DNA from 2 places in the Streptomyces sp. NBC_00464 genome. Region 1 is predicted to be linked to the other one. Evidence: riboswitches for the same ligand, from Rfam matches in the RefSeq annotation. Region 1 holds a riboswitch; the other holds the start of a gene.
The links. Region 1 has a riboswitch for thiamine pyrophosphate ahead of OG912_RS00265 (purine-cytosine permease family protein). Riboswitches for the same ligand answer to the same signal wherever they lie in the genome.

Region 1 (6,999 bases):
CGCGTTCGGGAGCGGGACCACGGACAGGCGTGCCGTCGACGGTGACTTCGCCGTCGGTGGCGTCCAGGAGCCCGGCGGCGATGTTCATCAGGGTGCTCTTGCCGCAGCCGGAGGGGCCGACGACAGTGACGAACTCGCCGTCCTCGATGTCGAGGCTGACCCGGTCCAGGGCCAGGAAGTCACCGCTCTTGACCGCGAAGTCCCGTGTCACGTCATGGAATTGGATGGTGGGCATGGTTACCGCCGTTCCTGCCAGTGAGTGAGCCGGCGCTCGGCAAGCAGGAGCAGCCGGTCCATGACGAGGCCGATCGCGCCGATGGCGATGAGCTGGACGAAGATGGTCGGCAGGTCGTAGTAGACCTGTGCCTGCTGCATCCGGTAGCCCAGCCCGCCCTGGGCCGCGATGAGTTCGGCGGCGACGACGGTCGCCCAGGAGGCGCCGAGCCCGATCCGCATGCCGACCAGGATGAACGGGGTGGAGGCGGGCACGACGACGCCGAGGAAGACCTGCGGGTCGCGGGCGCCGAGCACCCGGGCCGCGTTGACGAGGGTGACGTCGACGGAGACGACGCCCTGGAAGGTGGAGACGACGCAGGACAGGAACGAGGCCAGGAAGATCACGAAGATCTTCGGGGTCTCGTCGATGCCCATGAGGACGATGGCGAGCGGGATGATCGCGAGCGGCGGCACCATGCGGAAGAACTGCAGCCACGGCTCGATCAGCCTGCGGACGACCGGGTACCAGCCCATGAGGAAGCCGACGGGGATCGCCAGGACGACGCCGAGGACATAGCCGATGAGTACGCGTTCCAGGCTGGCGCCGGCGTCTTCGAAGAGCGTGCCGTCGGCGATGAGATCACCTGCGCGGCGGCCCACGGCGACGGGGCCGGGGAAGCCCTCGATGCCGCTGTTCGCGAGGACGACCCAGACGAGCAGTCCCAGCGCGGCGGAGGCGAGGCCGAGCAGGGCGTTGGCCAGGCGGCCGGTTCCCCGCTTCCTGCTCCTGGGACCGCGCGTGTCCTTCGGGGGCGACGGCTTCGTGCTCCGCGGGCCCGGCGGGCTCGTCCGTTGTTCCTCGACAGCTTCGGTCGGTGTCTTCATGCCACTTCCTCCGCGACGCCGTCGACATCCGCGGCCCGGTCGCCGCCGATGTCGGCCATGTAGCTCATCCAGGTGTAGGCAGGGTCGCCGCGGCGCAGCAGCTCGCGGTAGAGCCGGACGGTGAGGTCGCGCCGGATCCCGGCGTAGGCGGGCGCGTCGTACACGTTGTGCAGTTCGTGCGGGTCGGTCTCCAGGTCGTACAGCTCGTGCACGCTCTCCGGGTTGTGCACCAGCTTGTGGCGCCGGTCGCGGAGCATGCGCTGGGAGTACGGGAAGTGGTGGCCGTGGAACTCGGCGACGATCTCGTCGCGGCCGTCCCCGGAATCGGCCCCGTGCAGCAGGGGCAGCAGGCTGGTGCCGTCGCACAGCTCGGGCACGGGGGCCCCGGCCAGTTCGAGAATGGTCGGGTTGAGGTCGATGAGGGAGGCGAAGTCGTCGCTGACCTGGGCGGGGGCGCCGGGGATTCGGGCGATGCCGGGGATGCGGTAGATGTCCTCGTACATCGCCGGACCCTTGTCGTTCAGCCGGTGGGCGCCGGTGAACTCGCCGTGGTCGGCGGTGAAGAAGACCGCCGTGTCGTCCCACAGGCCGTGTCCCTTGAGCGCCTCGATCAGCCGGCCGGCCTGGTGGTCGATCATCGTGACGTAGCCCCAGTAGACGGCGATGAGCTTGCGCCAGGCGGCGGCGTCGAAGTCGTCCGACGACCAGTAGGCGCTGTACTGGCGCTGCACCTCGGGCTTCCCGGCGAAGGTCTCGGCCATCGAGGCCGGCAGGGGCACGTCGTCGGGGTCGTACAGGTCGTAGTAGCTGTCGGGGATCAGGTAGGGCAGGTGCGGGCCGTACCAGTGGCAGGACAGCATGAACGGTGTGCCGGTCGCCTTCCAGTCGGCTGCGTAGCGGTCGAGCAGGCCGAGCGTGCGGTCGGCGAGGAAGGCCTCGATGGTGGCCTCGGCGGGCTGCTGGAGCCGGCCGGCGATGAGGTGGCCGCGGCCGGTGCCGTTGGCGGCGGTCCCGAAGACGGGTTCGCGTACGGAGAAGGGCGGGAAGCCGTTGTCCTCCAGCCACTTCTCGTACGAGGGGTGGTGGACGGGGTTGAGCGCGCCGGGCAGGTGCTCACCGTCCAGGCCGTAGAACTCGGGGCCGCGCTCGCGGCCGATGTGCCACTTGCCGACGTGGCCCACCGAGTAGCCCTGGTCCTTCAACTGACCCCAGAGCATGGGGTCTTCATCGGAGAGCTCGTCCTTGCTCCCCCCATTGCGCTCGGGGTTGTTCAGCATGCCGTGGCGGAAGGGGTGGAGGCCGGTGGCCAGCGAGGCGCGGGCCGGGGTGCAGATGGCGGTCGGGGTGTAGAAGCGGTCGAAGCGGGTTCCCTCGGCCGCAAGGGCGTCCAGGGCCGGGGTGTCGACGAGTGGGTTGCCGTAACAGCCCAGGGTGTCCACCCGGTGCTGGTCGGTCATCAGGAACAGGACGTTGCGCGGAGCCACTCGGGCCGCCCTTTCGGTGGTCGCTCACGGTGCTGCCGGGGAGCCGGCCGACACGCCGTCAGGTGACGTCCCGACGCGTGCCGGTGTCGGCAATTGACCGGAACTGTAGGGACGGTGACTTTTTTACGTCAACCCTTGGGAATAAACATTGTGTGAATTCGTCCCGGGCGTTGACAGAAACCCCTTGACCGATCGACCATGCGTCCATGACGGAACGCACCGATGCCCTCCAGCGCCTGCGCAGGGCCAACGAAGCCGCCGTACTCGGTGAACTCCGCAGGTCGGGCGCGCTGAGCCGCGGCGAGCTGAAGGCGCGGGTCGGGCTCTCCCGCACCACCCTGTTCGCGATCGTGTCCGATCTGCTGGAACGCAAGGCCGTCGTCGAGCAGCAGGCCCCCGACCCCGAGCAGCCGCGCGGCCGCGGCAGGCCGGCCCTGGAGATCTCGCTCAACTCCCGCGGCGCCGAGCTGATCGGCATCGATCTCCAGCGCCACCACATCCATGTGGTCGTGGCCAACTGCGCCCATGAGATCGTCGGCCGCCACAGCGCCCCCGTCCCGGCGGACAGCGGCGCGGCCGAACGCGCCGCGCAGGCGATCCGGGCCGTCGAGGACCTGGTGCGGCGCGAGAACATCAGCCTCGCCCCCGTCGCCGGCATCGGCCTCGGCCTTCCCGGCTTCGTACAGAACCCGGCCTCCGGCGACCCGCGCACCATGACCCCGTTCGCCGGCCATGTCGCCGAAGAGCTGGGCCGGCATTTCGACGCCCCCGTGCTCACCGACAACAACTCGCGGCTCGCGGCTCTCGCCGAGGTGACCTGGGGAGCGGCGCGCGGGATCGACAACGCGGTCTATCTGCGCTGGTCGGAAGGGGTCGGTGGCGGACTCGTCGTCAACGGCTCGCTGGTCCACGGCGCCCATGGCACCGCCGGGGAGATCGGCCACACCAGCTGCGACCCCGAGGGAAAGCCCTGCCACTGCGGCGGCCGGGGCTGTCTGGAGGGCCTCATCTCCGTCCCGGCCCTGCTCGCCGCCTGCGCCGATCGCGGCGTGACGGCCGCGGACGCCGCGGAACTGATCGCGCTCGCCGCCGGGGGCCAGCCGGACACCGCCGAGGTGATCCGGGACGCGGCCGTCGTCGCGGGACGGGTGCTCGCGGCCCTCGCCGCCCAGGTCGACCCCGAGTGCATCGTCGTCTACGGGGAACCGGCGTCCCTCGACGCTCTCGTCCTCACACCGATCCGGGAACAGCTCGCCGCGCTCTCCCTGCCGTCCGCGCCCCGCACCATCGAGGTACGCGGATCCACCCTCGGCGGCGAGGCGGCCGCGCTCGGCGGGGTGGCGCTGTTGCTGCGCACCACGGGCCAGGACCTGGCGGAGCTGCTCGACCGGCCGGCCCCCGGTGCGGATACCGGGGACGACCGGCCGCTCGACGAGGAGACCTCACCGTGAACGCCTGCTGCGGGCCCGCCCGCGAGAGCACCACGCCTGCCGCCGCCACTCCCCCGGCGGACTTCGCCGTCCCCGTACGCCGCCCCGCCGAACTGCTGCGCGGCATGGTGGGGGTGCCCGGCGGTCCGTTCCTGATGGGCGGCGAGGACGAGGACGCGTTCCCGGCCGATGGCGAGGGGCCGGTACGGGAGGTGACCCTCGCCCCGTTCCACATCGACGCGGCCGCCGTCACCAACGCCCGCTTCGCCGTCTTCGTCAAGGCCACCGGCTATCGCACCGAGGCCGAACTCATCGGCTGGTCCTACGTCTTCGGCTCCTTCGTCCCACAGGAGGCCCGGCACGCCGTGCTGCCCGGCACCGTGCCCGGCGCCCCCTGGTGGCGTGCGGTCACCGGAGCACACTGGCGTGCCCCCGAAGGGCCGGGCACCTCGATCGGCGACCGCCGCGACCACCCGGTGGTCCACATGTCGTGGCACGACGCGACGGCCTACGCCCGCTGGGCCGGCAAGCGGCTGCCCACCGAGGCCGAATGGGAGAAGGCGGCACGCGGCGGACTCGTCCGGGCCCGCTTCCCGTGGGGCGACGAGCTGACCCCGAACGGCCGGCACCGCTGCAACATCTGGCAGGGCGACTTCCCCGTACGCAACACGCGCGAGGACGGCTTCACAGGCACCGCGCCCGTCAAGGCGTACGCCCCCAACGGCTTCGGGCTCTACAACACCTCGGGCAACGTCTGGGAGTGGTGCGCCGACCGGTTCAGCACCGACTGGCACGCCGAGGCCCGACCGGAAACCCGCTCCGACCCCGTCGGGCCACCGCACGGCGGGAGCCGGGTGCTGCGCGGCGGCTCGTACCTCTGCCACCGCTCGTACTGCAACCGCTACCGCATCGCCGCCCGCACCTCCAACACCCCCGACAGCACGACGGGCCACGGCGGGTTCCGCTGCGCGGTCACGGTCTGACCCCCCGCATCGCGATCCGCGCACATCCGGCTATCCTGGCCGCCGCACCGGACACGGGGTGCCCCTCAAGGGGCTGAGAACACACCCGTCGAACCTGAACCAGTTAGCACTGGCGGAGGGATGTCTCATGTCATTGCCGTATGCCCAGGACGAGCGCACAGCCCTGGACCCGCGACCCGCATTCGACGGGCGCATGCCCACCGCCCCCGGCGACCTGCGCATCGAGGCGCACGGCATAGCCCCCGTGCCCGAGGACCGCCGTTACGGCCGCCCCGGCCGGCTGTTCACCGTCTGGTTCGCCCCCAATCTGACCATGACCGGGGTCTTCACCGGCACGGTCGGCATCGCTCTGGGCCTGGACTTCGCCACGGCACTCGCCGCCGTCGTGCTCGGCACGCTCGTGGGCGCCGTGCCCACCGCGTATCTGGGCACCTGGGGCAGCCAGACCGGCGCCGGTCAACTCCCGCTGGCGCGACTGGCGTTCGGCAGGAGTGTCGTACTTCCCGGCGCACTGCAGTGGCTCTCCTCCATCGCCTGGGACGCACTGATCGGCCTGTTCGGCGGGGAGGCGCTGGCCCAGCTGTGCGGCTGGCCGTTCTGGCTGGGAGTGCTGGTCATGATGGCCGCCCAGGGCGCGCTCGGCGTGCTGGGGTACGAGGTGATCCACCGGCTCCAGACCGTGATGACCTTCGCTCTGGCCGCCGCCTTCGTGGTGCTCGCGACCAAGCTCCTGGACGGCGTCCACCCCGCGTCCACCAGTACCGTGCACGGCGCCGACCGGGCGGGCGCCTTCGTCCTGACGTGCACCATCGCGCTCAGCCTCGCACTGTCCTGGGCCCCGTACGCCAGTGACTTCAGCCGCTATCTGCCGCGCACCACGTCCCGGCCGCGCATGTTCTGGTGCACACTGCTCGGCATCAGCGCCTCCTTCGTGGCGGTCCAGACCCTCGGCCTGTGGGGGGCGTCCGTCTTCACCGACCAGACCGCGCACGGCATCGACACACTGCTCGGCGGGGGCGCCCTCGGAGCCTTCGGGCTGCTCGCCGTGGCACTTGCCGCGCTGTGCAGCAACGCCATGAACGACTACAGCGGATCGCTGGCGTTGCAGACCATGGGGGTCCGGCTGCCGCGCCCCGTCGCCGCGGCACTCGCCGCCGCACTCGGCTTCCCGCTCGTGCTGTGGATGCATGCGGCCGACACCACGACACGCTTCCAGAACGTCCTGCTGCTCGTCGGCTACTGGATCCCCGCATTCCTCGCGATCGTGGTCGTCGACTGGCTCGTCAGGGCGAGAGCCCGCGGCGGTTCCCCCGTCGACCTGGCCACCGAGAGCTCCCGCCCGCAGCCCTGGTGGCCGGCGCCGATCGCCTTCACGCTCGCCTTCGCAGCGGCGACACCGTTCATGAACACCACCCTGTACGTGGGTCCGGTCGCGAAGGCGCTGCATGGGGCGGACCTCGCCTACGGTGTCGCGTTCCTCGTGGCCCTGGCCCTCTACACACCGCTACGGCTGCGCAACCGGCCCTGACGACGCATGGCATTCCGGTACGGGGGCGGGTTCCGCAGCCATGGACCTCGGGTCAGGTTCCCGTGCCGCCGCCTCAGCCGTCGGCCAGGGTGCGGCCGAGGAGGGGCAGCAGACGGTCCCAATGGCGTTGCAGCGCGGCGGGGTCGAAGGCGTCGGTGTCGGACATGGTGAAGCCGTGCCTGGTGCCGGGGTAGATCTCGGAGGTGTGGGAGACACTCGCAGCGTCCAGAGCCCGGTTGAGCTCGCCGAGAGCCTCGGGCGCCAGGTCCGTCTCGGCGTGCCCGAAGTGGACCTCGCCGGTGAGGCGGCTCAGACTGTCGGGCCCGTCGGCGCCCACGGGGCCGTGGAATGCGGCGACGGCGGCCACCTGGCCGTGGTGGGCCGCGGCGGTGCGCACCGCCAGGAGGCCGCCGATGCAGTAGCCGGTCACCGCGACCGGCCCGGCGACGACCTCGGGCTGGGCGGTCAGGAAC
Region 2 (6,999 bases), 5.8 Mb from region 1:
CGGGGCGGCCGAGCGCGAGGCGGTGTTCGGCGGCCGGCTCGCCGCGCACCCCACGGTGACGGTGCTGCGCCCCGACGATCCCGCCACCCGCCCCGACGAGGCCCACGAGGCCGTGACGCTGACGGCGACGGTCGCCCCGCACGGCCCGGTGGACTGGACGGACGAGTCGCTGCGGGCGCGGTACGCGGACACCCTGATCGGCACCGCGAGCGCGGCCGTGCCGGGCCTGCGGGACCGGGTGCTCCGCATGGAGGTGCGGACGCCCGCGGACACCGAGGCCGAGACCGGTGCGGAGGGCGGGGCGGTTCCCGCACCCGCGCTGGCGGGCGCCGCGGGCGGCTGTCTCCACGCGGCCAATCGCACCCGGCTGCCGGGACTGTTCCTGGCGGGCGGCTGGTCGCACCCGGGCGGCGGTCCGGCGCACGCGGGCATGTCAGGGGCCCTGGTCGCGGGGATCATCGTCGAGGGGGACGGGTTCCGCGGCTCGCAGTGAGGTCGCGGGCGGGACCGGGGCGTCGCTTCGGCCCCGGTCGCCCGACAGCTCCGCCTGCCCTTCGTACGGGCGGCTCGCCATGCCCTGGAATCAGTAGCGGTACTGCTCGTTGTAGCCCGTGTCGTAGCCGTTCGGATACGGCGCCGGCTGGGCGGGCTGCTCCGGGGGCATCGGCGGGTACTGCTCGCCCTCGCGCTGCTGCGGCACCCAGACACCACCCGGCGGGGTCTCGGGGGCGTACTGCTGGGACGAGGCGTACGGGTCGGCGTACTGCTGGCCGCCGCCGTAGCTGTCGTAGCTCCCGTCGTTCCCGTAAGCGCCGTACTGCGGGGTGCTCGCGGTGGTGCCGATGTACGGGTCGGAGTACGCGGCGTACTGCTGCTGGTCCGTGCCGTAGTCGTACTGCCCGGCTCCCGCATAGGTGTCCTGGCCGGCTCCCGCGTAGGGAGGTTCCTGGCCCTGCGCCGGGTACGCGGAGTAGTCCGTGTAGTCGGCGTACGCGGCGTACTGCGGCTGCTGATCCTGCTGGTGCTCCTGCTGCGGGCGGTGATCGGTGTAGATGCCGTACTGACCGGTGTCGTCGGGCAGCGGCTCCGGCGCGTAGACCTCGGCGGCCCCAACTTGCGGTGCGGCCTCCGGCCGGGCAGGCGTCTCGGGGTCGTACTCCATCTCCAGGTCCGAGACCTGGAGTGTGGGCTCGCGGTCGGCACCGCCGCGGCGGCGGCGGCTCTCCCCGGGGCTGCCCCCTATGGCCCAGCCGGTCGAGAAGCCGCGGCGGAAGGAGAGCGTGACGTACGTCTGGCCCGTCGCGAAGGCGACAGCGCCGATGGCGATGACGAACACGGACGGCATCAGGACACCGATGACGACACCGACGAAGCCGGTGAAGGCGAGCAGCCGCCAGCGCAGACGTGCCTTGTACTGCAGCAGCACCTCGCCGAGCAGCCACAGCGCAACGATGCCGAACGCGATGTAGAGGACCGTCCAGCCCATGCCCGCCCCTTCTACGGCCACCGCCCCGGATCGTGGCGGGTACGGCCGGTCACGACTGCTTGTGCAGTCCGAGATTTTCGTAGATTTCGAGCGTCGCCGTCGAGTTGTTCAACGTGATGAAGTGCAGTCCGGGCACACCTTCGGATAGCAGCTTCGCGCAGAACCGCGTTGCGAAGTCGATGCCAATGGAGCGTACAGCGGCGGGATCGTCCTTGGCGGCGAGGATGCGTTCTTTCAGGTCCGCGGGCAGCTTCGCGTTGCTGAGCTGCGCGAATCTCTCCAATTGCCGGACGCTCGTGAGGGGCATCACCTCAGGAATGATCGGGGTATCACAACCCGCAGCGACCACCCGGTCACGCATACGCAGATAATCCTCGGGATCGAAGAACATCTGCGTGATCGCATAGTCCGCACCGGCGCGGCACTTGTCCACGAAATGCTGAATGTCGGTGTCCCAGTCGGCAGAGCGCGGATGCATCTCCGGGAATGCCGCGACGCCGACACAGAAATCGCCGGATTCCTTGATCAGCCGGACGAGGTCCGCGGCATACCGCACACCCTGCGGGTGCTCGACCCACGGGCCCATCGGGTCGCCCGGCGGGTCTCCGCGCACGGCGAGGATGTTCCGGATCCCGGCGTCCGCGTACTGGCCGACCATGTTGCGCAGTTCGGCGATGGAGTGGTTGACCGCCGTGAGGTGCGCGACCGGGGTGAGCGTGGACTCGGCGGCGATGTCCTGAGTCGCCTTCACCGTCCCGGCCCGGGTGGATCCCCCGGCTCCGTACGTCACGGAGACGAAGCTCGGTCCCACCGCCTCGACCCGGCGCAGCGCGTTCCAGAGGTTCCGCTCGCCCTTCTCGGTCTTGGGCGCCCAGAACTCGAACGAGTACGAGGTCTTGCCGGTCTCGAGCATCTCACGCACCGTGCGCGCGTGATCTGTCCTGGTGGAGGGTGTGCCAAGGGCCATACCGGCAGGTTAACCAGGGCGGGGCGGACACCCAACCGAACTGGGGGTATTTGCCTTGATTGCCCGATTCTTTGTCCACGCTTCGGACACTCCTGTCCCAAGCGGGCCTCTCGGCGTCGGGGTCACACCGCGGCGCGGTCCCGGATCCTTCGCGCCAGCCCGGCGGCAGCGGCAGCCGGATCGGACGCCTCGGTGACGGCCCGCACGACGACGACCCGGCGCGCTCCGGCGTCCAGCACCTCGTCGAGGTTGCCGGCGTCGATGCCTCCGATGGCGAACCACGGACGGGCGGGGGCGAGCGAGGCGGCGTAGCGGACGAGGTCCAGGCCGGGGGCGTGCCGGCCCGGCTTGGTCGGGGTGGGCCAGCAGGGGCCGGTGCAGAAGTAGTCCACGCCGGGCTCGGCGACGGCGGCGTCGACCTCGGACTCGGCATGCGTGGAGCGGCCGATGACCACGTCACGGCCGATGATCGCGCGGGCCGCCGGGACCGGCAGGTCGCCCTGGCCCAGGTGCAGCACGTCGGAACCGATGGCGTGGGCGACATCGGCCCGGTCGTTGACCGCGAGGAGCTTGCCGTGGCGTTTGCAGGCGTCGGCGAAGAGCGCGAGGTGTTCGAGCTCCTCGGCCGCCTCCATGCCCTTGTCGCGCAGCTGAATGATGTCCACGCCGCTGGAGAGGACCGCGTCGAGGAACGCGGGAAGGTCACCCTGGCGCCGACGGGCGTCCGTGCACAGGTAGAGCCGGGCGTCGGACAGCAGCGCGCGAGGCGTGGACATGGTGCGGTTCCCCCCGGGGAAGACGATGGCGGTGGTTCGGTGATGCCGCGCGGAATGCGGGCCGCGACATGCGGCCCGCATCCCCTGTGCGGCTGTCGGTTAGACGGCGAGCGCCTGGGCTCGGCGCTTCACCTCCGTGCCGCGATTCTCACTCAGCGCCTGCGCGGGCGTGCCCGGCAGGCTCGGGTCGGGCGTGAAGAGCCATTCCAGCATCTCCGTGTCGGAGTAGCCGTCGTCCCTCAGGAGCGTCAGGGTCCCCGAAAGGCCCTTGACCACCTTGTCGCCGTCGATGAAGGCGGCAGGCACCTGGAGCGCCCGGTTCTCACCACGTCGTACGGCAATGAGCTGGCCGTCCTTGACCAGCTGGCGCACGCGCGTCACCTCGACATCGAACATTTCGGCGATGTCGGGAAGGTGGAGCCAGGCGGGGACGAGAGCATCGATCTTTGCGTCAATCTCGGTCACGGGGACAAGCGTGCCATCCCGGACCGACAGCCGGTACCCGGGCCGACCGTACGGGGGCCGGATACGCCATCAGAGCGTGGCTGATTTCAGGGGCACGGAGGGGTCGGCGACCCGCTCGGGGGCGAGCTCCGCGCCCGATTCGACGAGTTTGCGCCCCTGCGCGAGATCGCGCGGACGGCCGACCGCCAGTACGGCGACGAGCGCTCCGGCGCGCAGCCAGCACACCGTCCACGCCGGTCCGGCCGGATCGCCGCGCCACACCAGGGTGTCGGCCCCCGTGTGATGGCCCGCGTACTGGACGAAGCGGCCGAACTGCTCGGACCAGAAGTAGGGCACGGGGTCGTAGACCGGCGGCTGCCCGTCGCCCTCCGGAGCGGCGGCGGTGACGGCGGCGGCGACGGTCCGGGGCCCCTGGAGGGCGTTGTCCCAGTGGTGGACGAGCAGCCGCTCGCCGTACCGGGCCGAGGGGAACGAGGCGCAGTCCCCGACCGCGTACACATCGGGGAGCGAGGTGCGCAGCGAGGCGTCGGCGGTCACCGATCCGTCCGGGCCGAGCTCGATCCCCGATCCGGCCAGCCAGCCGGTCGCGGGCCGGGCACCGATGCCGACGACGACCGCGTCCGCCGGGATCGCACGCCCGTCCGCCAGGACCACCCGGCCGGCTTCGATGCGGTCGACCCGGGCCCCGGTGAGGAGTCCGGCGCCGCTCTCGGCGTACCAGGCGGCCATGGGGGCCGCGACCTCGGCGGGCAGGGCGCCGGCGAGCGGGCGTTCGGCCGCCTCGACGACGGTGACCGCACAGCCGGCCGCGCGGGCCGCGGTGGCGAACTCGGCGCCGATCCAGCCCGCGCCGACGACCACGACGGCGTGCTGCCGTTCGAGGACCGGCCGCAGCCGGGCGGCGTCGTCCAGCGTGCGCAGGAGGTGGACGCCCGGGATGCCCTCGGTGCCGGGCAGCACCAGGGGTTCGGCGCCGGTGGCGACGACCAGGACGTCGTAGGGGACGGGCCCGGCCGGGGTGTCCAGTTCGTGGTCGGCGGCGCGCAGCGCGGTCACGTCGAGGCCGAGCCGCAGGGTGATGTCCAGCGCCTCGAAGTCGATGTCGAAGGCCGAGTCCTCGGCCTTGCCGAGCAGGACCGCCTTCGACAGCGGGGGCCGGTCGTACGGCTGGTGCGGTTCGGCGCCGATCAGCGTGACAGGGCCGGTGAAGCCCTGTTCGCGCAGGGCCACGGCGGTCTGCACACCCGCCATGCCCGCTCCGGCGATCACGACGCGGCGGCGCTGCCGCGGCTCTGTCTGCTGCTGTCCGGTCTGCTCGTCCACCCGTCCACCTTAAACACCTGACGGTCCGTCAGGTAGTCGGTTCCCGGGAAGCGCCCGCCGGATCGCCTTTCCCGTGCCCCCGTCCGCTCCCTTGCAGGCAGCGCGGGCCAGGGGTTTAGGGTGGCCGTGCACATCACTCGCGGGAGCCCGGGCGCACCGGGCTGAGAGGGAGGCTGGGCGGCCTCCGACCGTACGAACCTGATCCGGGTCATGCCGGCGAAGGGAGGGGCTGGACGCCCATGCGCACGCACCGTACGAACGGGTCCGACGTCCTCGTCATCGGGGGCGGCATCATCGGCCTGGTGATCGCCTGGCGGGCCGCGCAGCGCGGCCTGGCCACCGCGGTGGTCGATCCCGAACCGGGCGGCGGCGCAGCCCAGGTCGCGGCCGGGATGCTGGCCGCCGTCACCGAACTCCACTACGGCGAGGAGATGCTGCTCGGTCTCAACGTCGCCTCCGCCGCACGCTATCCGGCGTTCGCGGCCGAGCTGGAGGCGGCGAGCGGCCAGGACATCGGCTTTCGCGCCTGCGGCACCCTGGCCGTCGCACTCGATGCCGACGACCGCGCCCATCTGCGGGAACTCCACGCCCTGCAACGCCGCTCGGGCCTGGAGTCGGAGTGGCTCACGGGCCGGGAGTGCCGTCGCCTGGAGCCGATGCTCGCACCGGGTGTACGCGGCGGGCTGCGGGTCGACGGCGACCACCAGGTCGACCCGCGACGGCTGGCCGCCGCGCTGCTGACGGCGTGCGAACGGGCCGGGGTCGTCCTCCACCGCCAAAGGGCCGAGCGGCTCTCGGTCACGGGGGACCGGGCCACCGGAGCCATACTGGCCGACGGTACGGAGGCGACGGCCGATCAGGTCGTGCTCGCCGCGGGCAGCCTCAGCGGCCGGCTCCCGGGGGTGCCGGAGCACGTCCTGCCCCCGGTCCGCCCGGTGAAGGGCCAGGTGCTGCGGCTGACCGTGCCCACCGCGTACGCCCCCTTCCTCTCCCGCACCGTGCGGGCGGTGGTCCGGGGCAGCCACGTCTATCTCGTACCGCGTGAGAACGGCGAGCTGGTCATCGGCGCCACCAGCGAGGAGATGGGCTGGGACACCACCGTCACGGCGGGCGGGGTGTACGAGCTGCTGCGCGACGCGCACGAACTGGTGCCGGGCATCACCGAGCTGCCGCTCACCGAGACGCGCGCCGGTCTGCGTCCCGCCTCCCCCGACAACGCCCCGCTGCTCGGCCGCACCGCGCTGCGCGGCCTCCACCTCGCCACCGGCCACCACCGCAACGGGGTGCTGCTCACCCCCGTCACCGGAGACGCCATGGCGCAGCTGCTGGCAGAAGGCGAACTGCCCGAGGTGGCCCGCCCCTTCTCCCCCGGCCGCTTCTCGCCCGCCGCCGCCCCCGTACCCCAGGAGCAGCCCGCATGACCGAGCCCGTCCCCCTTTCCGTCCCTGCCGTCTCCGTCTCCGTGAACGGTGAGGTCCTCGCCGTCGCGCCGGGCACCACCCTGGACGTCCTGGTCGCCTCGCTGACCAGTGCAGCCTCGGGCGTCGCGGCCGCCCTGAACGAGACCGTCGTACCGCGCGGCCAGTGGCCCGCCGCCGCACTCACGGACGGCGACCGGGTCGAGGTCCTCACCGCGGTCCAGGGAGGCTGACCATGTCCGACGATCCCTTCTCGCTCGGCGGCACCGTCCTCGGCTCCCGGTTGATCATGGGGACGGGCGGGGCGCCCAGCCTGGACGTACTGGAACGCTCCCTGACCGCCTCCGGCACCGAGCTGACGACCGTGGCGATGCGCCGCCTCGACCCGACCGTGCAGGGCTCCGTGCTCTCCGTGCTGGAGCGGCTCTCCATCCGCGTGCTGCCGAACACGGCCGGCTGCTTCACTGCGGGCGAGGCCGTGCTCACCGCCCGGCTCGCCCGCGAGGCCCTCGGCACCGACTGGGTCAAGCTGGAGGTGGTGGCGGACGAGCGCACCCTGCTGCC

Region 2: it holds a riboswitch for thiamine pyrophosphate, as region 1 does, so the genes downstream of both, thiO (glycine oxidase ThiO) here and OG912_RS00265 (purine-cytosine permease family protein) in region 1, are expected to answer to the same signal.

Annotation. Positions count from the first base shown of each region.
Region 1 is NZ_CP107899.1:44,180-51,178, forward strand. It holds gene OG912_RS00240 (ABC transporter ATP-binding protein) at 1-235, opposite strand, end outside; gene OG912_RS00245 (ABC transporter permease) at 238-1,101, opposite strand; gene OG912_RS00250 (sulfatase-like hydrolase/transferase) at 1,098-2,585, opposite strand; gene OG912_RS00255 (ROK family transcriptional regulator) at 2,792-4,036, shown strand; gene OG912_RS00260 (formylglycine-generating enzyme family protein) at 4,033-4,998, shown strand; TPP riboswitch at 5,043-5,136, shown strand; gene OG912_RS00265 (purine-cytosine permease family protein) at 5,126-6,526, shown strand; gene OG912_RS00270 (dienelactone hydrolase family protein) at 6,600-6,999, opposite strand, start outside.
Region 2 is NZ_CP107899.1:5,864,387-5,871,385, reverse strand. It holds gene OG912_RS26420 (phytoene desaturase family protein) at 1-493, shown strand, start outside; gene OG912_RS26415 (hypothetical protein) at 584-1,486, opposite strand; gene metF (methylenetetrahydrofolate reductase [NAD(P)H]) at 1,536-2,453, opposite strand; gene thiE (thiamine phosphate synthase) at 2,576-3,229, opposite strand; gene OG912_RS26400 (Rv2175c family DNA-binding protein) at 3,329-3,694, opposite strand; gene OG912_RS26395 (NAD(P)/FAD-dependent oxidoreductase) at 3,764-4,945, opposite strand; TPP riboswitch at 5,147-5,259, shown strand; gene thiO (glycine oxidase ThiO) at 5,257-6,438, shown strand; gene thiS (sulfur carrier protein ThiS) at 6,435-6,668, shown strand; gene OG912_RS26380 (thiazole synthase) at 6,671-6,999, shown strand, end outside.